DNA from 3 places in the Erwinia sp. E_sp_B01_1 genome. Region 3 is predicted to be linked to each of the others. Evidence: predicted binding sites of a transcription regulator. Region 3 holds the regulator's gene; each other region holds the start of a gene.
The links. The regulator PurR, encoded in region 3, represses purine synthesis genes. The targets are predictions, from matches to a motif close to CANGCAAACGTTTGCNTG.

Region 1: a site for PurR is predicted at 4,951-4,968, ahead of tusA (sulfurtransferase TusA). Genes of this name have one in related genera too.
Region 2: a site for PurR is predicted at 5,531-5,548, ahead of VRC33_RS20360 (NCS2 family permease). Genes of this name have one in related genera too.

What each region holds. Positions count from the first base shown of each region.
Region 1 covers NZ_CP142208.1:313,194-323,267, reverse strand. Annotated here, with positions in the region: partial or broken gene ftsY (signal recognition particle-docking protein FtsY) at 1-38, opposite strand, end outside; partial or broken gene rsmD (16S rRNA (guanine(966)-N(2))-methyltransferase) at 204-776, shown strand; gene VRC33_RS01410 (DUF1145 family protein) at 798-1,067, shown strand; gene VRC33_RS01405 (DUF2500 domain-containing protein) at 1,121-1,471, opposite strand; gene VRC33_RS01400 (lysoplasmalogenase) at 1,623-2,249, shown strand; gene VRC33_RS01395 (zinc/cadmium/mercury/lead-transporting ATPase) at 2,341-4,614, shown strand; gene tusA (sulfurtransferase TusA) at 4,628-4,879, opposite strand; gene VRC33_RS01385 (7-cyano-7-deazaguanine/7-aminomethyl-7-deazaguanine transporter) at 5,078-5,743, shown strand; gene VRC33_RS01380 (DcrB family lipoprotein) at 5,843-6,400, shown strand; gene iolE (myo-inosose-2 dehydratase) at 6,450-7,346, opposite strand; partial or broken gene VRC33_RS01370 (sugar phosphate isomerase/epimerase) at 7,381-8,263, opposite strand; gene VRC33_RS01365 (Gfo/Idh/MocA family oxidoreductase) at 8,323-9,336, opposite strand; gene iolD (3D-(3,5/4)-trihydroxycyclohexane-1,2-dione acylhydrolase (decyclizing)) at 9,449-10,074, opposite strand, start outside.
Region 2 covers NZ_CP142208.1:4,376,456-4,386,529, reverse strand. Annotated here, with positions in the region: gene VRC33_RS20395 (polysaccharide biosynthesis C-terminal domain-containing protein) at 1-57, shown strand, start outside; gene VRC33_RS20390 (ATP-grasp fold amidoligase family protein) at 66-1,019, shown strand; gene VRC33_RS20385 (YjcB family protein) at 1,076-1,357, opposite strand; gene VRC33_RS20380 (diguanylate cyclase) at 2,289-3,581, shown strand; gene soxS (superoxide response transcriptional regulator SoxS) at 3,602-3,991, opposite strand; gene soxR (redox-sensitive transcriptional activator SoxR) at 4,083-4,550, shown strand; gene VRC33_RS20365 (glutathione S-transferase) at 4,626-5,288, shown strand; gene VRC33_RS20360 (NCS2 family permease) at 5,685-7,034, shown strand; gene VRC33_RS20355 (Na+/H+ antiporter) at 7,278-8,927, shown strand; gene VRC33_RS20350 (DUF2778 domain-containing protein) at 9,389-9,916, shown strand.
Region 3 covers NZ_CP142208.1:2,042,553-2,052,626, forward strand. Annotated here, with positions in the region: gene pykF (pyruvate kinase PykF) at 1-476, opposite strand, end outside; tRNA gene VRC33_RS09845 (tRNA-Val) at 855-931, opposite strand; tRNA gene VRC33_RS09850 (tRNA-Val) at 940-1,016, opposite strand; tRNA gene VRC33_RS09855 (tRNA-Val) at 1,021-1,097, opposite strand; gene VRC33_RS09860 (MATE family efflux transporter) at 1,249-2,622, opposite strand; gene VRC33_RS09865 (riboflavin synthase subunit alpha) at 2,854-3,504, shown strand; gene cfa (cyclopropane fatty acyl phospholipid synthase) at 3,551-4,699, opposite strand; gene punC (purine nucleoside transporter PunC) at 4,994-6,184, opposite strand; gene punR (DNA-binding transcriptional activator PunR) at 6,297-7,229, shown strand; gene purR (HTH-type transcriptional repressor PurR) at 7,226-8,251, opposite strand; gene VRC33_RS09890 (YnhF family membrane protein) at 8,535-8,624, shown strand; gene VRC33_RS09895 (C40 family peptidase) at 8,664-9,485, opposite strand; gene VRC33_RS09900 (Grx4 family monothiol glutaredoxin) at 9,856-10,074, shown strand, end outside.

The sequences.
Region 1 (10,074 bases), 1.7 Mb from region 3:
CAGCCAGGAAAAAAGCCACGTTTCTTATTTTTTGCCATGGTGCAACCACACTCCTCGCGGGGAAAAAACTGTCAGGTCTCTGAAAATCATCTTAATCCCCTAGTCTAACACTTTCCTGCTAACGCAACACAGCACCCTTTTTACGTTTCCTCCGCCCGGTAAGCCCGTTAAACTGTGCAACAAATTATGAAGAGTTCAGCAGCATGAATAAAAATCCCCGCAGCGGCGGCGCCGGACAAATCCGCATTATTGGTGGTTTGTGGCGCGGCAGAAAACTTCCGGTGCCCGACAGCGCCGGCCTTCGTCCCACGACCGATCGCGTTCGTGAAACCCTGTTTAACTGGCTGGCACCCGATATTCAGGGAGCAAAGTGTCTGGACTGTTTTGCCGGCAGCGGTGCGCTGGGCCTTGAAGCGCTTTCGCGCCATGCAGCCTCGGTCACGTTACTGGAGCTGGAACGCCCGGTGGCCCGCCAACTGGAGCAGAACCTCGCTACTCTGGCAGCAAAAACAGGTCGTGTGGTGAACACCAATACTTTGCAGTTTCTGGCGCAGAGTGGAGAGCCTCACGATCTGGTATTTATTGATCCTCCGTTCCGCAAAGGGCTGTTAGACCAGACTCTTGAGCTGCTGGAACAGAAAGGCTGGCTGGCGGATAACGCGCTTATTTATGTCGAAAGCGAAGTCGAGCAGGGCCTGCCGCCCGTGCCGGTCAACTGGAAGCTGCATCGTGAGAAGATTGCCGGGCAGGTAGCGTATCGCCTCTATATTCGTCAGGTTATTGAGAAGGAAGAGAAAATGCTGATTAATCTTGGCCGGCTGTTGATGGCCTGCGTCTGGGCCTTTTTGTTGCTCAACCTGGTGCATCCCTTCCCCAAACCGCTGAAGTATTTTATCGATGTGGCGCTGTTTTTCATGGTGATCATGCATGGCCTGCAGCTGGTGTTGATGCGGGCAACGCAACCGAAAGATGCCCCTAAACTCAGTGGCCTGATGCAGATAAAAATCTTCTTCTTCGGCGTATTTGAACTGCTGGCATGGCAGAAAAAATTTATGCCGAAGAAGTAAAAAGCAGTAAATCAGCCGAAAAAGCGCGGTCATCCCCTGCTTTTTCGGCAAGCTTACCGACTGCTGAACGAAATAAACCGCGTTCCCTGAATTTTTAACTGCCCTTTCTCACCCTGGTCAATCTGCCTGTAATCCTGCTCTTTCAACACCAGTTTGAAATCGCCTGCCCCGTTTAAAGGGTGGAACCAGGCCTCGTAACGCATCTCCTCTACCGGAATAACTTCACGCTGGCGAGAGCGGCGGTTAGTAATCGGAACCTCTTTCTTGGCTTTGACCTGTGCCGGTATTGAACGCACTGGCGAAGCATCATTTACCGCGACTTCCCGCCGCTGCTTGATAAACTGCCGCGTGGCCAGCACGGCGATGACAGCCAGTACGACGAAAAAAATGAGTGATGGCTTCATATTTCCCTTCTTCCTCCTTATCAGGCAATGCAATTCATTCCCACGGACCAAAAGGATACAACCAGAGCCGTCCCATTGTCACATCGGGAAGACCTGACCTAAACTACTTTCAGAATTGTGGAGTTTTGCCTCTAAAACAAAGGGACACATTATGATTTGGTCGTTTCTGGCAGTCTTTTTCTCCAGCTGGTTATATGTCGACGCTTCCTATCGCGGCCCGCAGTGGCAACGGTGGGTCTTCAAGCCCGTCACTCTCCTGCTGTTGCTGGCGTTGGCTTGGCAGGCACCGGTGCTTAATACCACGGACTATTTGATCCTCTTCGGGCTGCTGGCCACGCTGATTGGCGACGCGCTCACGCTGTTACCCAACCGCCGCATGCTTTATGCCATCGGTGCTTTCTTCCTTTCTCATCTGCTTTACACCCTGTGCTTTGCCAGCAACATGACGCTGACCTTCTTCTGGCCCATCCCGCTGGCAGTGCTGATTATTGGGGCAGCCCTGATCGCCACCATCTGGACCAGGCTGGAAGATCTGCGCTGGCCGATTTGTACATTTATCGGCATGACGCTGCTGATGGTCTGGCTGGCTGCTGAACAATATTTCTTCCGCCCAACGGATTACAGCTTCTCGCTGATGGTCGGTACCTCGCTGCTGTTGCTGGCCAATATTGTCTGGCTGGGTAGCCACTACCGCCACCGCTTCACCGCTGACAGCGCTATTGTCGCCGCCTGCTATTTTGCCGGCCACTTTATGATTGTCCGTTCGCTCTATCTTTAATCGTCTTTTGCCTTGACTCTGGAGTCCACTCCAGAGTGTAAGATGGCGCAATCGCGGGACACTTTCCCGCCGTTGCCCATCAGGAGGCGTTATGCACCCGCACTCATCATCTTGCCCTTGTGGTCAGACCCACGCTCACAGCCAGCATGGCTGCACCAGCAAACCTCGTCCCGTGATTAAAAAAATTGCTTCGCTCAGCATGGCAGCACCGGAAACCAGCTGTTGCAGTGATGCAGGATGCGGCCCGGCTGACGAGCCTGATGAGGAAAGCGACAATGCCGGTTCGGCAGAACGTTTAAGCTGGATAATTAACGGGATGGATTGCCCGGCTTGTGCCCGCAAAATCGAAACGGCCGTAAATAAACTCGCTGAAGTCAATCATGCCCGGGTGCTGTTCGCCACGGAAAAACTGGTGGTCACCGCCGACAAAGATGTCAGCAGGCAGGTTGAGGCCGCCGTTATCCAGGCCGGGTTTACCCTGAAACGCAGCAATGCGCCAAAGACGGTTGAGGATCATCCCGGCTTCTGGCAGGAAAATCGCGCCATTATATCGCTCTGCGTGATGATGCTGTTGAGCTGGTCAATCCACTTCATCAGCCCTCAGGCTGCAAAGATTGCCTTTACCCTGACCACGCTGGCCGGAGCCTGGCCTGTTGCCCGCAGTGCATTGCGCCTGATCCGCAGCGGCACCCCCTTTGCTATTGAAACATTGATGACTGTCGCAGCCATCGGGGCCTTATTTATCGGCGCTACCTCAGAGGCTGCCATGGTTCTGCTGCTGTTTCTGCTGGGTGAACGGCTGGAGTCTTTTGCCGCCAGCCGCGCACGCCGTGGCGTAACGGCGCTGATGGCGCTAAAACCCGAAGAGGCTGTCCGTATCCGGGGAGACCGGCGTGAAACCGTTGCTCTGAACGCGCTGCGCCCTGGCGATATTATTGAAGTTGCCCCCGGTGACAGGCTGCCAGCCGATGCCCTTTTACGCTCTTCCTTTGCCAGCTTTGATGAAAGCGCCTTAACCGGTGAATCAGTTCCGGTTGAGCGCCAGCAGGGCGAAGCCGTAGCCGCAGGCTGCCTGAGCGTCGACCGCCAGGTTCAGCTGGAAGTGGTATCAAAGCCGGGTGAAAGTGCCGTTGACCGTATCCTGCACCTGATAGAAGAAGCCGAGTCTAACCGCGCACCGATAGAACGTTTCCTCGATCGTTTCAGCCGTATCTACACCCCGGCGATCATGGCGCTGGCATTGCTGGTAGCGGTAATCCCTCCGCTGCTGCTGGGCGCAGAGTGGCAACCCTGGATTTACAAAGGGCTCACCCTGCTGCTGATTGGCTGCCCCTGCGCACTGGTTATCTCCACGCCTGCGGCGATCACTTCCGGCCTGGCAGCAGCCTCACGCCGCGGCGTGTTAATTAAAGGCGGTGCGGCACTTGAGAGTCTTAACGCTATCCGCACGCTGGCTTTCGATAAAACCGGTACGCTGACGCAGGGTAAGCCTGAAGTCACTGCCCTGATTGCGCTGACAGGAGAGAGTGAATCCTCACTGCTGGCCAAAGCGGCAGCGGTGGAAAGCGGCTCCTCACATCCGCTGGCGAAGGCCATTGTCTCCCTGGCGGCTGAACAAAACCTGACGCTGGCACAGGCAACCGCCCAGCGGGCACTGGCTGGCAGCGGCGTTGAAGCCATTGTTGAAGGTCACACCTTGTTGATCAGCGCACCTGGCAGGCTGGCTGAGGGCAGACTGGATTGGGCGCAGGCTGAACGCGTGGCCACGCTTGAAGCCGCAGGAAACACGGTAGTGGTACTGATGCAGGATGGACTGCCAACCGCTCTGATTGCCCTGCGTGATACCCTGCGTGCCGATGCGGCAGAGGCTCTCGCAGAGCTGCGCGCGCTGAATATCCATACTCTGATGTTAACCGGGGATAATCCCCGGGCTGCCGCAGCTATCGCCGGTGAGCTTGGGATAGATTATCGCGCCGGCTTATTGCCCGCAGATAAGGTGGCAGCCATCAGGGAGCTGAATCAGCATCAGCCCGTAGCCATGGCAGGCGATGGGATTAACGATGCACCAGCGATGAAAGCCGCCACGGTGGGGATTGCCATGGGCAGTGGCAGCGATGTGGCACTGGAAACAGCCGATGCCGCCCTGACCCATAACCGGCTTGGCGGCCTGGCAACGATGATCCGCCTGGCCAGGGCAACGCACAGCAATATCCGTCAGAACATCACTATCGCGCTGGGGCTTAAAGCGGTCTTTCTGGTGACTACACTGCTCGGCATCACCGGCTTATGGCTGGCCGTGCTGGCCGATTCAGGCGCTACCGCATTAGTCACCGCTAACGCGTTACGCCTGCTGCGCAAATCCTGATACGGGTTTGCGCTCAGCCCGGAAGCCCTTTTCTCAACAGATACTTATAGGGTACCTGCTCTGTCAGTTGGGCGACCAGCGTATGTTCCATAAAACGACAGAAGCCGGGGATATCGCGGGTGGTTGCCGGATCGTCAGCAATAATCAGCAGGGTTTCGCCCTCCTGCATATGGCGCACGGCTTTGCGCACCATCATTACAGGCTCCGGGCAGCGCAGGCCCAAGGCATCCAGGGTTTGATCGGGGTTGGCGAACAGATCGCTCATAGCACTCTCATTAAACGTAAAAAAACTGCGTTTAGTTTACCCTCCCCTTTTGCATCTGCAAGTCCGCTGCAGACGATAACGTTTGCGCTAAAATTAACCATTGCAATGGCAGGATGATTCGGTAAGATGCCGCGCAATCGCCCTGGCGATACAATTTTCATTGGGTTCCCTCACCCCAATCTTCAAAAAGGTCACATGATGATTTCTTTTTCAAAAAATCAGCGCATGCATGCGTTGGTCTGGCTGTCGCTGTTTCATGTACTGGTGATCACTTCCAGTAACTATCTGGTGCAACTGCCGATCTCTGTTTTCGGTTTCCACACCACCTGGGGCGCCTTCAGCTTCCCGTTTATCTTTCTTGCCACCGATCTGACCGTGCGAATTTTTGGTGCGCCGCTGGCTCGTCGCATTATTCTGGCGGTAATGATCCCGGCCCTGTTTATCTCCTACGGCGTTTCAGCCCTCTTCTATCAGGGAGAATGGCAGGGTTTTGCCGCGCTGAAAGAGGTCAATCTGTTTGTCGCCCGCATCGCCTGCGCCAGTTTTATGGCCTACGCGCTGGGTCAGATACTGGACGTGCACGTCTTTAACCGTCTGCGCCAGCTGCCGCAGTGGTGGATAGCACCGGCTTCCGCCATGTTCCTTGGCAATATCAGTGACACGCTGGCCTTCTTCTTTATCGCCTTCTATAAAAGCCCCGATGCTTTTATGGCGCAGAACTGGGTCGAGATTGCTCTGGTGGATTACAGCTTCAAAGTGCTTATCTGCATGATTTTCTTTTTGCCCGCTTATGGCCTGCTGTTGAATGCCATGCTGAAACGCCTTGCGGAAAAATCCCGCCTCACCCAGGCCAACTTCGGCTAAGCTGCATTCTGTGACAGAGAGCAGGTTGCTTTTGCCTGCTGATTACTATTTTATGAATGGCTGTAAATCAGCACATGACTAACGTAAAAAGGGATCATAATGCGTAACTTACTGAAATATGCCGGTATTGGTTTACTGGTGGTCGGACTGGCCGCCTGCGACGGCAAAGATGATAAAGCCGCAGCCGACGACAATGGCACCAGTAGCAGCCAGAGCAGCCAGAATGTGACCCTGATGGATGGCAAGCTGAGCTTTGCGCTGCCAGCCGGAATGTCCGATCAGAGCGGCAAGCTCGGCACCCAGGCCAATAACATGCACGTCTATGCCGATGCATCAGGTCAGAAAGCGATTATTGTGATCGAAGGGGATTCCACCACTGAAGGTCTGGACGTGCTGGCAAAACGTCTTGAGCAGCAGCAGCGTAACCGTGATCCACAGCTACAGGTCGTCACCAACAAGTCTGTCGATCTGAATGGCCAGCCTGCCCAGCAGCTGGACTCGGTGATCTCTGCTAAAAACCAGTCTTCCTGGTCTTCAGTAGTGTTAGCCAAAGTTGACGGCAAACTGCTGACTATGCAGATTACTCTGCCTGCAGATAACCAGCAGCAGTCTCAGACAGATGCTGAGAGCATCATCAAAACCATCAAGCTGAAGTAAAAAAAGCCCCTGCAAGTATCTTGCCAGGGGCTTTTGCTTTTTTTACGGCTTACAAACCCGCGTACTCGCGAATATATTTCCTGGCTTTCACCGCATACTCATAGGGATTGGCTAAGGCTGGATCCTGCTCCGCCTCCACAACCATCCAGCCTTTATATCCCGCCTCGTCCAGAATTTTAAACACCGGCATAAAGTCGATTACGCCATCACCCGGTACGGTGAAAGTGCCTTTTTTCACGCCGTCGAGGAACGACAGCTTCTGGCTTCTGACCTGCGCCACCACCTCATCGCGCACATCTTTCAGATGCACATGATTGATGCGCGGCAGATACTTTTTCAGGATAGCCAGCATCGCGGCCTGACTCCCTTCCGAGTAGTAAGCATGGCCCGTATCAAACAGCAGGTAGACATCTTCGTTGGTGGCAGCCATAAAGCGATCAATTTCTTCGGTGGTCTGGATCGCAGTGCCCATATGGTGGTGCAGACAAACCTGCATGCCTTTTTCTGCCGCCAGTTTCGCCAGCTCGTTATAGCCCTCTGCCGTCAGTTGCCACTCTTCGTCAGTGAAGTACGGTTTCTCTTCCAGCACGGCTAACGTCGTACCCTGGATGCTTTTGCTCTGCTCTGAGCAGCCGATCACTTTTGCTCCCATGGCATGCAGGAAATCACGATGATTAATAAACTCATCAATGGTTTTTGCTTTGTCGCCATTGGCAAAAAAGGTGCTGAACCAGGCATTGCAGATTTGCAGACCCCGGCTTTCCAGCATCGGTTTCAGCACCGCCGGATCCCGCGGATATTTACTTCCCACTTCACTGCCGGTAAAACCAGCCAGCGCCATCTCACTGACCGTTTGCTGAAAGGTATTTTCTGCGCCCAGCTCCGGCATATCGTCGTTGGTCCAGCCAATCGGGGCTATCGCCAGCTTCACATTGTCTTTGTTCATCTTCATCTCTCGCAAGAAATAGGGCCGCAGGGCGTTATCTGTTCAGCAGCTCACGCTCAATCAGCTCGCGGGTCTCCACGGCCTGACGCTTCATTTTTTCCGGGTAACCAAACAGCGAAGAGGCAATGACAGATTCCCCCCACTTTGTATGTGCGGTTGGCAAAATCCATCTCCTTCAGAGTCTGGAACAGGGTGTCAAAGTCCACTTCCCCTTCTCCCACACCCACATGCTGGTGAATGGTGGCATCCACGCCCGGCGGATTGACGATGTAACGACAATGCTTGGTGTGATTCATGGTATCGGCAATCAGCACGTGTGACAGATCGCTACCGGCGTATTCCAGCATGCGCTTCACATCGCCTTTGCCTTTGTCATAAAAGAAGGTGTGCGGCACGCTGTACAAATATTTGATGTTCTCACTGCGGAAAGACTTCACCAAATCGACGGTCTCATTGTTCTCTTCGCAGAAATCCCAGGGATGAGACTGGATTTCGATGCGGATGCCTTCACGTTCGACGATCGGCAGGAGCTCCTCCATCGAGCGATAGAACATCTCTTCACAGATTTCCGGCTCGTTAGGCGTGCCGGAGAGTTCGGTATTGATCACCTGAACGCCGGTTTCCACGGCTATCTCAATCATGCGTTTCCAGTTCCGGACGGCAGCCTGACGACGGGCCTCATCCGGGCCGGACCAGCGATAAACCACGATAAATGAGGAGATCTCGACGCCGGTTTCACGCAGCGCGTTTTTATATTCAGTGATAATTTCACGGCTGGCTTTGGGATGTTTATAGAAGGGGTTGATCTGCGGATGGGGCGACTGCTCAATATATTTATAGCCCCAGTCAGCCACCTGATGGACCATTTTAGTAATGCCCATCTCTTTGATGACATCAACGTCAAAAGCGATTTTCATCTCTAACTCCCGGCAATTCAATTCAGTGGTTCCCCCACACAGGGTGGGGGAAAAGAAGCTTATTTGTTGTAGAACGCCGGACGAGGCGGAAGCTCAACGGGCTCTATAGCGCCACTCTCCTGCGCACGAAGGCAGGCATCGGCAGCAACGGAGGCGGCAAAACCATCCCAGGCTGACGGCCCCTGCAGCTTGCCGCTGGTGGCATCGTTGATGAAGGCCTGCAGCTCAACGTCGTAGGCATCAATAAAGCGGTCTTTCCAGTCGGTCAGGATAGTGGTGGCCAGCTTCGCCTCTTTGCGCATCTGCACCGAGGCCGGTTCAGGCAGCTTCGCAATACCGGTTTCACCTACCACTTCACACTGAATGTCATAGCCGTAGGCACAGTTGACGAATATCTCGACGTCTATACGGGTACCTTTCTGGGTTTCGAACAGGACAATCTGCGGGTCACGCAGCCTGGCATGGCTGTTTTTAGTGGAGCGGGGGAAGACCACCTGAACGGTTTTATAGTCGTCCTCGGTCAGCCAGCGCAGCACGTCCAGCTCGTGGATCAGCGTGTTGGTGATCGCCATATCCGTGGTGTAACTCTCTGGCACAGTGGGGTTACGGTGCGCGCAATGCAGCATCAGGGGCTCGCCGATATCTCCGTTAACGATCACCTGCTTAAGCGCACGGTAGCCTGCATCGTATGGGCGCATAAAACCGACCTGTACCAGGCGCTTACCGTAAGCGATTTCGGCATCCACAACGCGGCGGCAGCCTTCGGCACTCAATGCCAGTGGCTTTTCACAAAAGACCGGCTTACCCGCAGCGATTGCAGCCAGAGTGAACTCTTCGTGAGTCGGATCCCAGGAGGTGACAATCAGCGCATCCACATCCGCTGAACGGATAACATCATGGCCGTTGGCATAGACTTCCGCATCAAGGCCTAAACGGCTGACGATCCCTTTAGCCCCTTCGATATTGATATCCGAGACGGCGACCACTTTGGCCCCCTGCAATACTTTGCTGCAGCGACGGATATGTTCCTGACCGATAGCACCGGTACCAATAACGCCAAGTTTCAGAGTCATACAATGTCCTTGATAGGTAGGGTTCAGCACGGACACTTAACCCTGCCAGTTATGTGCTGGCAGTGGCCGGGTGTCCGTTCCAAAAAACAGAGTGATAAGGAAAAAGTCAGAATCAGTATTCGCGAGCCTGGCCGATATGCTCGTTCAGCATCCGTGCCACGGCATCCACACGTTCAGAATCAGAAACCTGAGCGCCGCCGACGCGCCACCAGCTGAAGTATTTGTGCACCATGGTTTTTGGCAGCACTTTGATATCAATCAGGGTAGAAACGGTCTGTTTTCGCGCATCTTCCAGCGCGTCTTTTAACTGTTCAAGCGTGGTCACGCGGTAAGTTTTACAGCCATAGCCTCCGGCAATTGCCGCGAAGTCCACCGGCACAAAGCCCCCGTTCAGCTTGCCGCCTTCGGCATTGCGGAAGCGGAATTCGGTGGTGAAACTGTCCATACCGTGTTCCATCTGCAGGTTATTAATGCAGCCGTTGGTCATGTTATCGAACAGCACCACGTTGATTTTGGCCCCCTCCTGGATGGAGGTGACCAGCTCCGAGTGCAGCATCATAAAGGAGCCATCTCCTACCAGGGTGTAAACCTCACGATGCGGCTCAGCCAGCTTTACGCCCAGCGAGGCGCTGACCTCGTAGCCCATGCAGGAGTAGCCATACTCCACGTGATAGCTGTTGTAATCTTTAGTGCGCCAGACGCGCTGAAGGTCACCCGGCAGGCTACCTGCAGCGGCGA
Region 2 (10,074 bases), 2.3 Mb from region 3:
AATGGCGTCATTCTTAAAATACAGCTTTCCTCACTCAACTACAAAACTTACAAATGAGGTAAAAAATGTTAAAACTCAAGTCAGAATTGAGAAAAGGCGTCTTATACCTGCTTAAAAAAATGCCCTGGTCCTATCAGGACAGAGTTCATTATTTTCACAGATTTAAGCGGTTGCCTAACATACACCAGCCAAAATTATTTAATGAGAAGATTCTGTATCGCAAATTTGTCACCGGCGACTATGTTCGTTATGGGAACCTTTCGGATAAAGTACTTGTGCGCGACTACATTGCAAAAACTATCGGTGAAGAATATTTAATTCCTCTGCTGCATGAAACGGATAATCCGCTAACGCTGCTGGGGCTCAGCTCGCTTAAAAACACCGTAATTAAACCGAACCACGGTTCAGGTATGGTAGAAATCCTGCTTGAAGAGCCAGACTGTATTCAAAAGCAGCTGCTTATCAAGCGCTGTGATGAGTGGCTGAAATGTGATTTTTCGCACCAGTCCCGTGAAATTCACTATCGCTATATCAAACCGCGGATTTTGGTTGAAGAGTATGTGGGCGAGGGCAAGCTGGCAGCCGTCGATTACAAATTCCACATGTTCAACAAGAAAGATGGCAACTTTGAATATGTGCTGCAAATCATCTACAACCGTAATGGTGATGCACCGCTGTCGATGAACTTCTACGTCAACAGTCTGGAACAGTGCTTCTACAAGATCCGTGACACCGGGCTGGATATCAGCAGTGACAGGGAAACGCTGGAAAAAGCGCTGGCGCTGAGTCAGAAACTGGCCAGCGACTTCGACTATGTGCGCGTGGACTGGTACATCTGCGAAGGTCAGATCTTCTTTGGTGAACTGACCTTTACGCCAGGCGCAGGAATGGTGACAGGGCTGGATATGGGGCTGGATAAGATGATGGGTGATATGTGGCTGCAGGAACGTAAGGCCGCAAAACTGAAACAAAACTCAGGAGATGTAACACCACTGCCGGTTGCCTTTAAAAAGATGTAATGCCAACCGAAGCATTAACAAGCCGTTTCCTCTCAGAGAAAACGGCTTGATTGTTTTCAGGGCAGGGGATAATCAGTAGGGGTGTGGCTCATCACATCGATAAAAACGTCTTTAGTGATATGCCAGAAGTTATGCAGATTTTCCATGCTCAGCGTAATACCCAGCAGCCCGGTGACGAACCAGCATGACATGCCGATACCCACGCCGGTAAAGATGAAGGCCATACCCTTATGGCTGGTTTTACGGCACTTCACGTTGAAAGTGCTGGCAAAGAACATCATCACTGCACTAACCAGTTCCCATCTCATCAAGACCAGGCTGGCGGTTAAGGTACCCATAGCTGTTTCCCATTCTGAAAATTTTGCCCTGACAAGAGGCTTTATCATCACCCGTTCAGACGGCTAGTTGCCAGGTAAGCTGGCCTCTGAACAACGATTACTGCTTACAGAAATGTGATGACGGTCACATTATATCACTCGATTTTAAAATTTGAACAAAATTTAGACCTGGTATGGTAGTTTTTTGCTGCGCAGAAATATAGCCGTTTACTTACTGAGGTTTACGTAATTTATTCCTGAATATTGGGAATAATGCTGTTCATAATTTGAAGAAAGTGCCACTGAGCTATTTTTCCAGGCCTGATATACAGGTGAAGAAAATTAATTTGGTAATTTTAAAGGTTTTATTTTTGATATAAGTAAGTTAGCGAATTTATGAGACGCTAAATGATAGTATTTATTATTATTAAAGATAAGATTTCCTGGCGCTGAAAATGACGATATTGATTTGCCGCTATTGAAACTTCCGCAAAAACAGATTGTTGATATTGCCAGCATTGGAAATTTTTGAAGAAAACTTAATCCTTTCTAAGGATTTTTACGGCGTGACTTAAGTCAAATCACACCTTTGGGATGAATCTTACCCGCGAAAAGTTGTACAACGCACCAATGGAATGTAGGATTTTTTGCAAGAAAAAACCTTATAACTCATTCCCTTCCATTTTTGAGGGGCGGGGATTTTGCACCCTGAATAAAGCTCGCTAAAAATTCGCCTGAGCGAAATGTCTTCATGTAGCGCTAAAAAAAATAAAGGAGCCTTTGTGTTTTTCACTGGCTATTTGGGGCCGAAAGGCCCGATACACCCCCCAGGAACCTCTCTTGCACTCTGTATCAGGCCGTGCAGCAATCTTCTGGCTCAGGCCGGGGCTGCTGACTACGATAATCTGCGTGTCCAGGGCTAAATCACCGCCATCAGGGCGAGGGAGTAAGCATGCCTGATCACTCTTCAGGGCGCGCCGGCACGAAACCATTGCTGACGCTGAAACAGTATCTGCAACGCATTCATCTGGTCATCATCATCGTTTCGCTGCTGTTCAGCGGGATTTCGATGTCGGTGCTCTCAATGTTTGCCCTGCGCAGCTATGCCGAAAATAACCTGCAGCTGGTCGCCACCACCATCGGCTACAGTGTGCAGCCTGCATTACTGAATGGAGATGCCGCATCGGCCAGTGAAATTATCCGGCAAATCGGCACCAAAACGGCCTTTGCCAATGCAAAGGTGGTCGATGCCAACAGCAGGATCCTGGTCAACTGGCCCTCGCCGGGCGTGAACCGCAATAAACAGGGGGCAGGAGAACTGGTTACCCACTGGCTGTTCCCGGAGACATTAAAAGTGCCGATCATGCATGCCAACCGTGAGATAGGGCAGGTCTGGCTGACGGGGGATGCCAGCCGGGTGCTGCACTACCTTAGCCAGGCGCTGACCTGGCTCAGCGGTAGCCTGCTGGTCGCGGCGTTGCTGGCCTGCTGGCTGTCGCGCCGGATGCACGCCGGGATTGTCACCGGGCTGCAAAATATTGCCTCAGTGGCGCATGATGTCCGCAAACGCCGGGCTTTTTCGCAGCGCGTGCCCTCCTCTCCCATTGCTGAGCTGAACAAGCTGAGCGGTGATTTCAACAGCCTGATGGAGGAACTGGCGGAGTGGCAGCATCATCTTCAGCGCGAGAACGATTCGCTGGCTCATCAGGCGTTGCATGATGCGCTCACCGGTTTGCCTAACCGCAAAGCGTTCGAGCTGGAGCTGGATAAACTGCTGGGCAACCTGCTGACGGCCGGGCAGGTTGCCGTGCTCTTTATTGACGGTGACCGGTTTAAGGCGGTCAACGACACCTATGGTCATGCGGCTGGTGATAACGTGCTGATGCAGACTGCTCAGCGCCTGCGCGAACGCTTACGCAAAGAAGATCTGGTTGCCCGTCTGGGAGGCGATGAGTTTGCCGTATTGCTGTCCGGGATTGAGAACGGTGAGCAGGCGGCAAAAGTGGCAGAGAATGTGATTGAAGCGATGCGCGAACCGATCGTGCTGGAGAACGGCAAAATGGTGGCACAGTCGTTGAGTATTGGCGTGGCGCTGGCTAAAAATCACAGTTCGGGTGAAGCGATGATCGCCCAGGCCGATGCGGCGATGTACCACATCAAAGAGCTGGGCGGCGGCTGGTATTTTTCCCCGTCATTCTGGGGACAGGATCCGCGGGCCGTTTCTGACATTCATCATGGGGCCTGATGAGAGGCCAGCGGCCCTCATCAGTTGGCCGCTGCGGCAAAGTCGCTGCAGTCAAAGCTGTAACCGGCCTGGCGCGTCAGTGACTGACGACGCAGGGTATGGCGGTACGCAGTAGGTGTCTGTGAGAACTGACGGCGGAACACGCGCGAGAAGGTCTGCTGCGAGTCGTAGCCGTACTGCATCGCAATATCAAACACCGGGCGCTGCGTCTGACGAAGAGCTTCTGCGGCCAGCGTCAGTCGCCGCTCCCGAATATATTCTCCCAGCGTCTGCCGCGTCACGGTGCGGAACATCCGCTGCAAATGCCACTTCGAATAGCCTGACTTCGCAGCGACCTCATCAATCGACAGCGTTTTATCAAGGTTATTTTCAATCCAGTCGGTAAGGGTGTGGATGATGTCGTCATGCATACTGCTCTTCTCCCTGGTAAGAAAATTACGTTTCGCCTTCTCAATGGCTGCTGAGTATAATTCCTCAAGTTAACTTGAGGTAAAGAGCTAAATGAAAAAAAGTCGCAACTGCCCCAACAAGCGAGAACTGACCCCCGGCGATGTGGCCCAGCGATGTGGTGTGGCAGTCTCTGCACTGCATTTCTATGAAAGCAAAGGCTTAATCAGCAGCTTCCGCAATGCCGGTAATCAGCGACGCTACCACCGTGATGTGCTGCGCCGCGTGGCGATTGTGAAGATTGCCCAGCGCATTGGTATTCCTTTGGCCACCATTGGCGATCATCTGATGCAGCTTCCGGCAGGTAATCGTATGTCAGCGAAAGAGTGGAAAGTGCTGACGGAAAAGTGGCGCGAGGAGCTGGATCGCCGTATCGAAACCCTGACCCGGCTGCGGGACGATCTGGATGGCTGTATCGGCTGTGGCTGTTTATCAATGCAGGATTGTCCGCTGCGTAACCCGGGAGACCTGTTAAGCGAGCGCGGAACCGGCGCCATCCTGCTGGAATCTGAACGTGAGTGATGGAGGGGCAGGACGGCTTCAGGTTATACGCAGCGGGCTATACTGAACAGACACTCATTAACACAAGGTTCGTGCATGATCACCGTTCATCACCTGAATAACTCCCGATCGCAGCGCGTGCTCTGGATGCTGGAAGAGTTAGAAGTCCCCTATCAGATCAAACTGTATCAGCGTGAATCCACCATGCTGGCTCCTGACGCGCTAAAAAAAGTGCATCCACTGGGCAAATCCCCGGTTATCACAGATGAAAATCGGGTGATTGCGGAATCTGGCGCGATCCTTGAGTACCTGGCAGAGCGATATGACGCAGAAAACAGGCTGAAACTTCATGACGAGGAAGCGCGTCTTCAGTCTCGTTACTGGCTGCATTATGCCGAAGGCTCAGTGATGCCGTTGCTGGTGATGAAACTGATCTTTGGCCGGATGGGGAAACCGCCGGTGCCGTGGCTGCTGCGGCCCATTGGCAACGCATTTGGTCAGGGCGTGCAGAAAGCCTGGCTGGATAAGCAACTGGCCACGCACCGGGATTTCATTGAACACCACCTGACCACGCACGGCTGGTTTGCCGGCCCGCAGTTCAGTATTGCTGATGTGCAGATGAGCTTCCCGCTTCAGGCTATGAGCGCAAGGGGCGGAGCGGCTGATTCCCCTGCGATTCAGGCCTGGCTTGATAAAATACAAAACCGGGCAGCCTGGCATCGCGCCCTGCAAAAGGGCGGAGAAATCAGGCTTAGCTGAATTATTTTCCCCTGAAAATCCCCCAGCGTTTCAGGTCCGGAGAGGGCTGAAAACAGCATAAGAAATTGCTATTACGACGATGCAGGCAGGCCAGATAGAGTCACTTCTGCCTGCGGCGAAAGGACGCTCGTGGAGGGCTGGCTCAGAGTTTGTGCAAATATAGGCGCGAACAGGAGTTGAAAAGGCACTATTAAACGCTGGATAATCGTTTGCCTTTTAAATAGTGCAGCACCATGCGTGTCGTAGTAAACGTTTGCCTTTTTTCCGATCGCCGCTTCAGTCTGAGGCTTTTGCGATCTGTGAACAGTGCGTCCTGGGATGGTGAAACGTTGAACTGGTCCTGCTTCATGCGTCACGCATCAATAACTCATAAGAAATCTCAGGGGATTTTTCACTATGTCGACTCCTTCTCACCAGCCCGGCGGTTCGCTGGACAGCTGGTTTAAAATTTCTGCGCGCGGCAGTTCGGTCCGTCAGGAAATTTTAGCCGGCCTCACCACCTTTCTTGCCATGGTCTATTCGGTCATCGTTGTCCCGTCCATGCTGGGGAAAGCCGGTTTTCCGCCTACTGCCGTGTTCGTATCAACCTGCCTGGTTGCGGGCTTTGGTTCACTGATTATGGGGCTGTGGGCTAATCTGCCTATGGCTATTGGCTGTGCCATTTCACTGACCGCCTTTACCGCTTTCAGCCTGGTGCTGGGGCAGCATATCAGCGTGCCGGTGGCGCTGGGTGCGGTGTTCCTGATGGGGGTTTTGTTCACCATTATCTCCGCCACCGGCATCCGTTCCTGGATCCTGCGTAATCTGCCGATGGGCGTGGCGCACGGTACTGGTGTAGGCATTGGTCTGTTCCTGTTGCTGATCGCGGCGGACGGCGTTGGGCTGGTGGTGAAAAACCCTGCACCGGGCCTGCCCGTAGCGCTGGGTGATTTCGCCTCGTTCCCGGTGATGATGTCAATGCTGGGGCTGGCGGTGATCTTCGGTCTGGAGAAGCTGCGCGTTCCGGGCGGCATCCTGCTGACTATCATTGCTATCTCCATCCTCGGTCTGATTTTTGATCCGGCAGTGACCTATCAGGGGCTGTTTGCCATGCCAAGCCTGAAGGATCCGCAGGGCAATTCGCTGGTATTCAGCCTGGATATTCTGGGCGCGCTGCAACCTGCCGTCCTGCCAAGCGTGCTGGCGCTGGTGATGACCGCTGTTTTCGATGCCACCGGCACCATCCGTGCCGTAGCAGGGCAGGCCAACCTGCTGGATAAAGACAATCAAATCATTAACGGCGGCAAAGCGCTGACCACGGATTCTGTCAGCAGCATCTTCTCCGGGCTGGTCGGCGCATCGCCTGCGGCGGTCTATATCGAATCTGCGGCCGGAACGGCAGCGGGTGGCAAGACGGGCCTGACCGCTATTGTCGTTGGCGTGCTGTTCCTGATGATCCTGTTCCTTTCTCCGCTGGCTTATCTGGTGCCGGGCTATGCCACAGCGCCTGCGCTGATGTATGTCGGCCTGCTGATGCTGAGCAACGTCTCTAAAATCGATTTCGATGATTTTGTGGATGCGATGTCCGGCCTGCTGTCGGCGGTATTTATTGTGCTGACCTGTAACATCGTTACCGGCATCATGCTGGGCTTCGGTTCACTGGTGATTGGCCGTATTTTTGCGGGTGAATGGCGTAAGCTGAATGCCGGCACGGTAATTATCGCGGTGGCGCTGGTCGCCTTCTATGCTGGTGGCTGGGCAATCTGATCCCTTCCGGGGCCGCCAGCCGGCCCCGTTTCTCTCCTCCCTGCAAATTCAGACGTGCCCTGTCTCTGTCTTCTTGCCATTTTTACCTGCACATTGTTATCGTTTCTGGCTGTTACGGAATTTTAAGACCGGATAGCGCACTTCCTGTTTTTAAACCGTTTACAATTTTGTTTTACTATTGGTCAGTCAGTTCGCTTTTTCACCCGGACACAGGTCCTCCACAGGGAGACGTAAAAAAATCGCATGGAAATTTTCTTTACCATTCTCATTTTAACGCTGATGGTTTCGCTCTCCGGCGTTGCTGCACGCATAATACCTTTTCAAATCCCGTTGCCGCTGGTGCAAATCGCGCTGGGGGCGCTGCTTGCCTGGCCGACGTTTGGCCTGCACGTTGACTTCGATCCGGAGCTGTTTCTGGTGCTGTTTATCCCGCCGCTGCTGTTTGCCGATGGCTGGAAAACCCCCACCAGTGAATTTCTTAACCACGGACGAGAGATCATCGGCCTTGCGCTGGTGCTGGTGCTTATTACCGTGGTGGGGATTGGCTACCTGATTTACTGGCTGGTGCCAGGCATTCCGTTGCTACCTGCGTTTGCGCTGGCGGCAGTGCTTTCACCTACCGATGCCGTGGCGCTGTCCGGTATTGTGGGAGAAGGGCGGATACCCAAGAAAATCATGTCAATACTGCAGGGCGAAGCGCTGATGAACGATGCATCAGGCCTGGTTTCCCTGAAGTTTGCCGTTGCCGTAGCGATGGGCACTATGGTGTTCACCGTTTCAGGTGCCACGATTGAGTTTCTGAAAGTGGCGATTGGCGGCCTGCTGGCCGGGATTGCTATTTGCTGGCTGTACGGTAAGTCACTGCGTCTGTTCAGCCGCTGGAGCGGAGATGACCCGGCAACGCAGACCGTGTTGTTGCTGCTGTTGCCGTTCGCTTCCTATCTGATTGCGGAACACATTGGCGTGTCGGGCATTCTGGCCGCTGTGGCCGCAGGGATGACTATTACCCGTTCCGGGATAATCCGTCAGGCTCCGCTGGCGATGCGTCTGCGTGCTAACAGCGTCTGGCAGATGCTGGAGTTTGTGTTCAACGGCATGGTGTTCCTGATGCTGGGTCTGCAGTTGCCGGACATTCTGCATAACTCCGTGACCCAGGCAGAAGTCGACCCCAATGTGGATTTCTGGATGCTGGTGCTGTCTGTAGCGCTGATTTATGCCGCGCTGATGATAGTGCGTTTCAGCTGGTTGTATATGATGCAGTTGATCAGTAAACGTCTGCTGAAGAAGAAGCCGATGGAGTTCACCAGTTATTCGATGCGTGAGCTGCTGATTGCCTCTTTTGCTGGTGTTCGTGGGGCAATTACGCTGGCCGGTGTGCTGTCGATCCCCTTGTTCCTGAGCAATGGCGATGCTTTCCCGGCGCGTTACGAGCTGGTGTTCCTTGCCACCGGCGTGATCCTGTTCTCGCTGCTGGTGGGCGTGATCCTGTTGCCGCTGCTGTTGCGTGGCATCGACGGGCATGACAAAACCGCTCACCGCCATGAAGTGCAGATGGCCCGTGCCGTGATGGCAGGTACCGCCATCGAGAGTCTGCATAAGATGGAAGAGCGTCTGGTAGCGGATACAGAAGAGAATATCGATCCTGAGCTGATTAAAGAGGTGAGTTCAAGGGTGACAGGTAATCTGCGCCGCAGGGTGGTGGGCAAAGAAGATCTCGACCGTTCATTGTTCGCTGAGAATCTTGAGCGCCGCTTCCGCCTGACGGCTTTGCGCGCCGAACGCGGCGAGCTGTATCACCTGCGCGCTACCCAGAAAATCAGCAACGAAACAATGCAGAAGTTACTGCACGATTTGGATCTGCTGGAGACGCTGCTAATCGAGAAAGAAGAGTAACTTCCTGGCGACATTCTTTCTTCCCGCGGGCTCAAGTTGGGCCTGTGGGAAGGGGGTGATTTCTTCAGGCTTTTGTGTTGTCTGTGGGAAGGGCGTGATTTCTTCGGGCTTCTGTGTTGTCTGTGGGAAGGGCATGTTGTCTTCAGATTGGGCGGTACGGTCAGGGAGAGTGGGTTGAACACAAAGACGCAAACAGCGTCGTCCTGACAGCTCGGCCCGGCACGTCCATGTGCCGGGACGCTTTGCTTATCAACCCACTCTTCCTTCCCATCGGTTTTTGTGTTGTCTGTGGGAAAGGCATGTTGTCTTCAGGTATTTGGGATTATTTCAAAGGATCGGTTGGAAAAAATCGTGCAGGTAATAAAAGTTCAGGAAAAGGGTTATCCCACACAAAAATTAATGAAATGAGTTGATAGAATCCTTTTATCGTTTATGGATTAACGAATAAAGGAGTTTTACCTGTGACGCTTCAAGGAAAATTCGTCGTGAATGAAGCAAATTTCAGCCCGCTGCTGATGTATGGCGTAGGCACATTTATGGCTTATTCTGGTAAAGACCAGTACCGAAATCGTGCTGGCTGTATTGGTGTACCGGACTTAGGGCCAATACCAGACGGCCGCTATCATATAGTTAAAAGACCTGGCGGGGGATGGAAAGGTGTGATTCGCACTGACCTCCACGATATGTATTCATGGCCAACATCTACGCCGGTAATCAAACACGAGTGGTTTGCTCTCTACAGAGATGACGGTAAAATCGACGATCATACGTGGATTAACGGTGTTGAGAGAGGGAACTTCCGTCTTCACCCTCCTGGGCCAATGGGGGTATCGCTTGGCTGCATCACACTTCAGCACCGCACCGACTTCTTAGCAATCAGGCAATATCTGCTGTCCACCCAACAGGTGAAGTTGCCGAATGGCTTAATGTCTTATGGAACAATTGAGGTGATTTTGAATGGCAGTCCGACATGTCCCAGCGGGTCTTAAAATTCTACTTGGGTCAGGGTTTTTTATTCTCACTTTCCTGCTTGTCCGGCCCTCAGATCCGGTAACAAAGGGTGAATACGCTTTTTGGAACAAGTTTTCAGGTCTGTTTGGTGAGAACGACGTAGAGGGTTTCGTTGGTATTGCATTGCTTGTTATCA
Region 3 (10,074 bases):
TTAACGCCTTTGTTCTCGCCCAGATCACCGTTGTTCAGCACTTTACAGACCACGGTGTTTTCGTTCACTTCCGTCACTTCCATACCGATCAGGCCATCATCGACCAGCACGGTATTACCGATTTTCAGATCGGCAGTAAAACCCGGGTAAGTAACGGCAACACGTTCGGTGTTACCAATCACTGACTGGTCGGTGGTGAAAGTAAAGGTCTGGCCAGCTTTCAGGGAGGCGTCATTGCCACCTTCCAGTTTCATGGTGCGGATTTCAGGGCCTTTTGTATCCAACAGGATAGCCGCCTGATGGCCTGATTTGCTCATTACGGAACGCAGATTAGAGATACGTTTACCGTGCTCCTCGTAATCACCGTGGGAGAAGTTAAGGCGCATTACGTTCATGCCCGCATCAAGCAGGTTGGTCAACATCTCTTCAGATTCGGTTTTTGGGCCGATGGTACAAACAATTTTGGTCTTTTTCATGACGAGTTATCTATTAAGTTGTGATGGATGAGAAATACGAGATCCCGGAGGCTGATAAGCACCGGATAAGAATGCGTGCCGGATTGGCGAATTGCGATACAGAGTAAGAATAGGTGACTGTGATAAAGCGTGCAGGGGAAGTTGAGACGCGGTTTCAGCGCAAGCGCAATCATGGGTTGCGCAACAAGCTATCGTTTTTGCTAAAGGGTCAACCATACGCTGAAACCATTCAAGTGAAACAACGTCACGTATTATAGTCGTTCAGCAGGCGAATACCAATTAAAAAGCAGTGAGGGAGGGGGTAAAGGTTGTGGCAGATCAGCTTGTTGCAAAAAATGTCGGGCAGGGAGGCTTAGGATTAAACTCAGGAAGACGAGATGGTGCGTTCAAGAGGACTCGAACCTCCGACCCCCACCATGTCAAGGTGGTGCTCTAACCAACTGAGCTATGAACGCAAAACTATTGGTGCGTCCGAGTGGACTCGAACCACCGACCCCCACCATGTCAAGGTGGTGCTCTAACCAACTGAGCTACGGACGCACTGTGGTGCGTTCAAGAGGACTCGAACCTCCGACCCCCACCATGTCAAGGTGGTGCTCTAACCAACTGAGCTATGAACGCTTACCGTTGCTGTCTTGGTAACAGCGGGGACGAATATTAACGACAGCCTCAGCACCTGGCAAGCGGAAATCGTCTTTTTTCTTGGTGATTGCTGCGCATCTGTGCGAAGCGCAGCAATTTTGAGCATGGGCGGCTGAAAACCGCCGTAAAATTAATGTGCTGCACGCGCCAGAATCACTTCCGATGGCTGGCGCTGCAGACGTCTCATCCGCCATACCATCATGACTGCAGCCGAGGTCAGGCCAATAATAAAGCCTGTCCAGAACCCAGCCGGGCCCATAGGCGGCACAACCCAGTCGGTCAGCGCCAGAATATAGCCACTGGGTAATCCCAAAACCCAGTAAGCAATAAATGTAATGAAGAAGATCGAACGCGTATCTTTGTAACCCCGCAGAATACCGCTACCGATAACCTGAACAGCATCGGAGAACTGGTAGATGGCTGCCAGCAGCATTAACTGGGCGGCGAGGGTGATGACTTCCGGGTTATCAGTATAAAGCCGCGCAATAGACTCGCGGAAAGTCACAGTGAATACAGCTGTCAATAAAGCCAGGCAGATGCCCACAGCCTGTGCGGTCCAGGCCGATACTCTTGCGGCCTCGGTGGATCTCTGGCCAAGACGATAGCCAACGCGAATGGTGGTGGCCACCCCCAGTGAAAGCGGCAGAACGAACATCAGCGAGCTGAAATTTAAGGCGATCTGATGGCCGGCTACTTTGACTATGCCCATTGGTGAAACGAGCAACGCCACTACCGCAAACAGGGTGACTTCAAAGAACAAAGCCAGTGCCACCGGCAGGCCAAGCTGGACTAAGCGCACCAGCGTGGCGCGATCGGGGCGGCTGAAACGCTCTGTCAGTCGAATATCCCGCATTGAAGTGGCACGACTCATCCAGTATTTCATTGCGGCAAACATCACCCAGTAAACCGAAGCCGTCGCGACGCCACAACCCACGCCGCCCAGCGCGGGCATGCCAAAGTGCCCATAAATAAAGATGTAATTCACCGGAATATTAACCAGCAGGCCAATAAACCCCATCACCATACCGGGCTTGGTTTTGGAAAGCCCTTCGCACTGGTTACGGGCAACCTGGAAAAACAGATAGCCAGGCGCTCCCCAGAGCAGGGCATGGAGATAGCCAACCGCAATTTCGGCCATACGTGGATCAACATTATGCATAGAGCGGATCATATACCCGGCGTTATAAAGCACCACCATGATCAGCACTGACACTATCGCTGCAAGCCAGTATGCCTGACGTACCTGAAAGGCGACCCGATCTCGTCGACCGGAACCGTTATATTGCGCAACCACGGGCGTAAGTGATAACAACAGGCCATGACCGAAGAGAATGGTAGGCAACCATACGGAAGTGCCTACGGCAACGGCAGCCATATCCGTGGCGCTGACAGCGCCGGCCATAATGGTATCAACAAAGCCCATGGATGTTTGCGCAACCTGCGCAAGGATCACCGGGATTGCCAGCGCTAATAATTGACGCGCTTCTGTCAGGTACTTCTGCACACATACACCTGTAAGTTTTATAGGAAGAGGAAAGCGCCGTAAAAGCAAAAAACGTTATTTATGCGCTCAGACAGCAGGGCAGGCCGCTCAGTGTAATGATCGCAGTGTAAATAGCCAATGATTCGCCTTTAAAAAAGCTCTTTGTGTCACGAGAATAGTGGGGCTGCATTTGGATTTATCCCGTCGCCAGGGCAAACTAGAGCAAGAATTTTTACTTGTGAGGCCAGAATTATGTTTACCGGTATTGTGCAGGGCACCGCTGAAGTATTGGCGATTGAAGAGAAGCCGAATTTTCGTACGCATATTGTCCGACTACCGGCAGAAATGTTGCCAGGTCTGGAACTGGGAGCCTCTGTTTCTCATAATGGCTGCTGCCTGACAGTAACGGAAGTGCAGGGCAATCGGGTGAGTTTTGATCTGGTTAAAGAAACTCTGCGGATCACCAATCTGGGTGATTTAAAGGTGGGCGATACGATAAACGTTGAGCGCGCGGCTAAATTCAGCGATGAGATTGGCGGGCATTTAATGTCCGGCCATATCATGACCACTGCCGAAATCAGTAAAATAGTGACGTCTGAGAATAACCGCGAAATCTGGTTTAAACCTCAGGATGCGCTGCAGATGAAATATATTCTGCATAAAGGTTTTATCGGTATTGATGGTATCAGCCTTACCGTGGGGGAAGTGACCAGAACCAAATTCTGCGTCCATCTTATTCCTGAAACGCTGGCACGCACCACGCTGGGCGCTAAACGGCTTGGCGAAAGAGTGAACATCGAGATCGATCCGCATACCCAGGCTATTGTGGAAACCGTGGAGCGTGTTCTGGCGCAGCGGGAAGCTGCCTTACTGGCCGCTGCAGAGCCAGAATCGCATAGATAAACCGGATGAAAAGGCCGACAACATGCCGGCCTTAACCTTCACTGATTCAGTGAGGCACCCGTAGACCGCCTTCAATCCCGTGGGTAAAGACCACCTGCCAGAGCTGAATATCGCGAGCGCGAAAAGCACCTGCACAGGCATTCAGGTAATAAACGAACATCCGTTTAAACCGCTCGCCGTAATTCTCAGCCAGCTGGGGCCAGGCGGCAAGAAAGCGCTGATGCCAGGCCATTAATGTGGTGTCGTAATCCTGACCAAAGTTATGCCAGTCTTCCATCACGAAATGCGGTTCATGCGCCTCAGCAATATGGCGAATTGAAGGCAGGCAGCCGTTGGGGAAAATATATTTATTTATCCAGGGATCGACATGTTCATTGGTGGTATTAGCGCCAATAGTATGCAGCAGGAAAATCCCATCAGGTTTCAGATTACGGTTTACCACGTCAAAATAGGTGGCGTAATTCTTGGGACCCACGTGCTCGAACATTCCGACCGACACAATGCGATCGAACTGTTGATTAAGGTCGCGATAATCCTGCAGAAGAATAGTGGCATCCAGGCCTTCACACCGCTGCTGGGCCATTTTTTGCTGTTCAGCAGAAATAGTCACGCCAACGACGCTGACCCCATAATGGTGGGCGGCAAATTCAGCCAGCCCACCCCAGCCGCAGCCGATATCCAGCAAAGTCATACCCGGCATTAATTGCAGCTTATCGCAGATCATTTTTAATTTAGCGGTTTGCGCCTGCTCAAGGGTTTCTGCTTCTTTCCAGTAACCGCAGGAATACTGCATATGGGAATCCAGCATCAGTGAGAAAAGGTCATTACCCAGATCGTAATGTTCTTTACCCACTATCCACGCCCGCTTGCGTGATTGCAGATTGGTTAACCGGGCTGCAGCAATTCTTAGCGTATCTTTGAAATGGTGAGGGAGCTGCTGGTCAAGTTTGGCCTGCAAAACATGCTGGAAAAAGATATCCAGCCGCTCGCACTCCCACCAGCCATCCATATAGCTTTCACCCAGCCCCAGCGAACCTTCCTGTATGACGCGTTTGAAAAACGCCGGATTGGTGACCTTGATATCCCAGGGGCGCGTGCCATTCATTTCAATATCAGCGTTGCGCAACATCTCCTGAACGATTCGGTACCACTGATTTTCTTCAAGGCTCGCTTCTTCTATAATCGATGAACTCATAGCTTCCCCATCACTCTGTGTGATTGAAACCTGAGAAATAGAATAGACAATTTCTACAGGGTTTGAGAACACGCACGGCTTTCCCGTGCGCCTGAAATCCGGCGTTACAGAGAATTGATTTGAATACCTGCAGAGTTGCGCAACGAACGTTGCGCAAAGAAAATGCTGACCACCCTGTCAGGATAAAAAAAGGTTGTAACCTGTTGTTTTTTTGATGCCTGAAAGGAGTATATGCTCACGTCAGGCAATATTCAATTGATTATTGTTAGGATGCTAATCAATTGATTTGACGCCTTAATGACCGTTATGACTGCCCGCCAGCGCCAGCTTTTCAGACTTCACCCGTTGTAAAATATAGCCGATACCCACCAAAACAACAGTGGATCCCATCACCAGGGAGGTGGTCAGCAGTGACGTGGAGATAAAAGCAGAGACTATCATGCTGGCAACGCAGCATAACCCCAGCTGTAACGTGTTCTGCAGAGCTGCGGCCTTACCACTGGACTCCGGAAAGGGCAGTAACGCATTCGATACCACTACCGGATAAATCGCTCCGTTCGCCAGTGCAATTCCACAGAAAGGTATGAGCAATCCATACAGTGAAGGGGTATCCCTCTGCGCAGCAATAAAGAAGGCCAGAATACTCAGCGAGTAAACCGCAATCAGCCAGGGAAGCAGTGAATGCCCTTCGGTACGTTTAAGCAGTGAGCGGCAGCCATAACCTCCGATCAAAAAGGCCAGAGTCTGAGGAACATAGCTCAAACCGATATCGCCCGGCGACATACCCAGCGCACCCAAAATAAAAGGGGACCCCGTCAACCAGGCGAAAAAGCTGGCCGAACAGGCGGAGTAAATCAAAACGTTGCCGGTGAAAGCCGGGGATTTCAGCAGACTGAAAAAACCGGTTGCTGAAACCGGTGCAGCAGGGTTTTTCTTCCCGGAGGAGGCTATGAAGAGCGTGGAAATCAGCAATACCACCGCCACCAGCATCAGCGTAAGAAAAATGACCCGCCAGCTAAAGTGATTCAACAACCACGCGCCAAGCAGCGGCGCAAGAGCAGGAGAGAGCGCTACCAGCGGCATAATAGAGGCAAAGACACGGTTAGCCTGCGTCGCAGGATAGCGATCCACTACCAGCGCCTGCCAGGTTACAGCCGCCGCACAAATCCCCACTGCCTGGATGAAACGCAGCGCCAGCAATAGGGTTGCAGATTCCACCCACCACATAGCAGCACAACTCACCGCAAACAGGCTCAGCCCCATCAGTAAAACCGGCTTGCGACCGATGCGATCTGACAGCGGCCCCCAGAACAACTGGGCACTGGCGAAGCCCGCGAGAAACAGGCTGAGGCTGGCGCTGATTGCGCCTGCGTCTGTTTGCAGGTCCTGCTGCATGGCGCCGAAAGCGGGCAGGTACATATCGGTGGCGAGAAAACCGGCAATGCTTAGCAGCGCGAGGTAGACAATGAATCCTTTAGCGGGCATGAGTAGCTCTTTTATTCAGATGAATGAAACGCCGCAGAGTGTAATCGCGTGCCCTTTATGTTGTGAAACGGTAATATTTGCAGGTTGCGTTCAAAAATATTGCAGGCAGATTATGTGGTCAGAACATTCTCTTGAAGTGGTTGATGCAGTGGCGCGTAGCGGCAGTTTCACCGCAGCAGCAGCTGAGCTGCATCGCGTGCCTTCAGCCATCAGTTATACCGTCCGGCAACTGGAAGAGTGGCTGGCCGTTCCGCTGTTTGAGCGCCGTCACCGGGATGTGGTATTAACCGCAGCCGGCGCGGTGTTCATCCAGGAGGGGCGAAGTGTTATCAAAAAAATGCTCGCCACCCGCCGTCAGTGTCAGCAGGTCGCCAACGGCTGGCGGGGGCAGATAAATATCGCCGTGGATCGCATAGTTAAGCCCCGGCGCACACGGCAGTTAGTGGTCGATTTTTACCGCCATTTTCCGGACATGGAGCTGCATCTTTCTGCGGAGGTGTTTAATGGTGTCTGGGATGCGCTGGCAGATGGCCGTGTGGATGTCGCTATTGGTGCCACTCAGGCTATTCCGGTGGGTGGACGTTTTGCCTTTCGCAATATGGGCGCGTTGAACTGGCGTTGCGTGGTGGGGGCCGGGCACCCGCTGGCTGCATTAACGGGTGAGGTCAGTGAGGAAGCTATCCGGGAATGGCCCTCGCTGGTGATTGAGGACACCTCCCGTGCCTTACCTAAAAGAACCACCTGGACGCTGGATAATCAGCGTCGTCTGGTGGTGCCGGAATGGGAAAGCGGCTTCGACTGCCTGCTGGCCGGGCTTTGCGTGGGGATGGTCCCGGGTCATTTCGCACGCCCCCTGTTACAAAGCGGCGCGCTGCATGAGTTAACGCTTGAGACGGCGTTTCCCGACAGTCCCTGTTGCGTAAGCTGGTCTGAACAACAGGCCTCGCCCGCATTGAGCTGGCTGCTGGACTACCTGGGTGAAAGCGACACCTTAAACAGTGAATGGCTGCGCGAGGATAATTCAGCAGGCGACAGCGTCGGTTAGCGTCGATAGTCCAGGAAGGGGCCATCTGCTACTGAACGGCGTTCAATCAATGATGGATGAACCTCTATGGTCTGCGGATCTTCGCGCTTGCTGGTGATACGGTCCAGCAACATATCAAAAGCCGTTTCGCCCAGGCGTTCTTTAGGCTGATGGACGGTGGTCAATGCCGGTGTGAAATAGCGGGCGTTGCGCACATTGTCATAACCGATCACGGAAATGTCCTGGGGCACGCGTAAGCCCAGCTCATCTGCAGCACAAATCGCGCCCATTGCCATGACGTCGCCACCACAAAATACTGCCGTGGGGCGCTGCTTCTGCGATAAAATTTTCTGCATGGCCTGATAACCGGACTCAGGTTCAAAATCTCCCTGAACCAGCCACTCCGGGCGCAAAGTTATGCCTGCTTCTGACAAAGCCTTCAGAAAACCAGCATGGCGACCCCCGCCCGTATTGCGTTCCAACTGGCCAGGGATCACGCCAATATCACGGTGCCCGCGGTCAATCAGGTAACGCCCGGCCAGATAGCCACCCTGAAAAGCGTTATCCAGAACGGTATCGGTGAAGTCGCCACGGGATTCACCCCAGTCCATGACGACCATCGGTATATTGCGATGCTCTTCCAGCATCCTGATCAGAGGTTCAGGATATTCGGAACACATCACCAGCAGGCCATCCACACGCTTCTGCGCCATCATGGAGAGATAGGCCTGCTGCTTTTGCAGTTCGTTATGCGCATTGCCCAGGATCAACGTATAGCCTTTGGCAAAACAACGATTCTCTATGGCTTCAATAATTTCAGCAAAATAGGGCGCTTCGCTGGACGTTGCCAGCAGCCCGATAGTTTTAGTGTGATTCACTTTGAGACTGCGGGCCACGGCGCTGGGTGAATAGTGAAGCGCCTTGATTGCGGCCCATACTGCTTCACGTGTCTCTTCTGCGACGAAACGCGTCTTGTTAATAACATGCGATACGGTGGTGGTAGACACGCCTGCCTGTCTGGCCACATCTTTTATCGTTGCCATGAAATAGCTACTCCTGCGCTTATCTTAACTTGATGATAAGTCTGTTGTTAATCGTTTGCCTGGTAAGGATGAAAATCTGACGTCATACGACGTTTTTTTGATGCTTACGGAGACGTCAGAAAGGAAAGGGGATTGCCTGCCGACCGCGGAACGCCACAAGGCGCGGGCCGTTGCGCAACAAAAAAAGGATTCTAACAAGGCTGAGCAGAGAAAACGAGATTTTTACTGACAAGTATGGGAAAATCAATGACACCATTAATTGTAGGGTTATTCAGGAGCACATATGGACACCGATCTGAAGTTATCGTTAATGACCACGCTGGGAGCACTGCTGGTCATTATTGCTTTCAGCTTTACCGCCGTTATGCATTAAACCTTCAGGGGCCGATTGCCCGGCCCTTGTTTTCAGCGCTTAACGAATCGTTTTTGGCGTCATCACCCGGCGGGCACCAATGTAGTGACGCTGCCAGTAATCTTCGCCCAGCGCGCTGACCTGAATATCTTTGCCCGTACGCGGAGACTGGATAAACTTCCCACCGCCCAGATAGACACCAACATGATCTGCCGTGCCCCGGCCATTGATGCGGAAGAAGACCAGATCGCCTTTTTCCAGTTCATCCCGTTTGATGTTAGCGGCATCACGCAGGTGATACATCTCGTTCGCCGTTCGCGGGATTTTAAACTTCACTAAATCTTTATAGGCATACCAGACCAGCCCACTGCAATCAAAACCGGTTTTAGGTGAAGTCCCACCCCACTGATAAGGTTTACCCAACTGGCCCATCAGCTTGGTCATCGCCGTTTCGCGTGCTTTCTGGTAGCGGGCACGGTGAGCTTTGCTCAATTTAAGCGGGGCAGAAAGCGAGCCTGCGGTCAGCTCTTCAGATTTTTTAATTATTTTGCCACGACGCCCGTAGCGTTTTTTCTCATCGTGCAGCGCAGTTTTCTTTTTATATTTGCCGGCGGTGAGGGTAGTTGTCTGCTGAGGGGCTTTCTTTTTAAGCCGGGGCTTATTAGCGGTAACGTCGCGGGGTTTCTTGCTGGTGGACTCTTTAACTTTTTTGGTAGCGCTGGTTTTTACCGTCCGGCGTTTACGTCGCTCATCTTCGCGGGCAGGGGTGGCGGCATCTGCTTTATGGTGATTTGCATTAACAGGCGCATGTGGCGATGCGTGCGCCATGTTAAAAAACAGCTGGGCAAAGGCCAGCATGAAAAGCGTGATGAGTAAACGCATCGTTACCATTAACCATTTGTGCTCAGGCGGGTGGCCGGAACGCGTCAGAAACAGGGGATTCTGCTTTTCAGCAGGGACATTTCGCAATTCTAATCTAACTTATTAACAAAAGGTAAGGTCTTTTTTGTTTCAATGATACAGAACAAGTAAAACCTGTAAAAATAAGCTGAATCAGCTGGTTATCTGCGCAATCATAAGGCTTATCTTAATGATTAATCCGACGAAAACAGCAGCAAAATGTTACTTTATTGTTCAGTGGGCAGGTTTTCAGGTTCGCCGGCGCATCATCCTGCTGAAAATGTCGTTTTCATCAGAGGGACAGAGTCGCTACAATAAATAGACACGAAGTATCCGTTTAAGGAAGCCATTTATGAGTACTATTGAGAAAATTGAGCGCCAGATAGCAGAAAACCCGATTCTGCTCTACATGAAAGGTTCACCAAAACTGCCAAGCTGTGGCTTTTCTGCCCAGGCCGTTCAGGCACTCTCTGCCTGCGGCGAGCGTTTTGCCTATGTAGATATTCTGCAGAACCCGGAAATTCGTGCTGAGCTGCCAAAATACGCCAACTGGCCAACCTTCCCGCAGTTA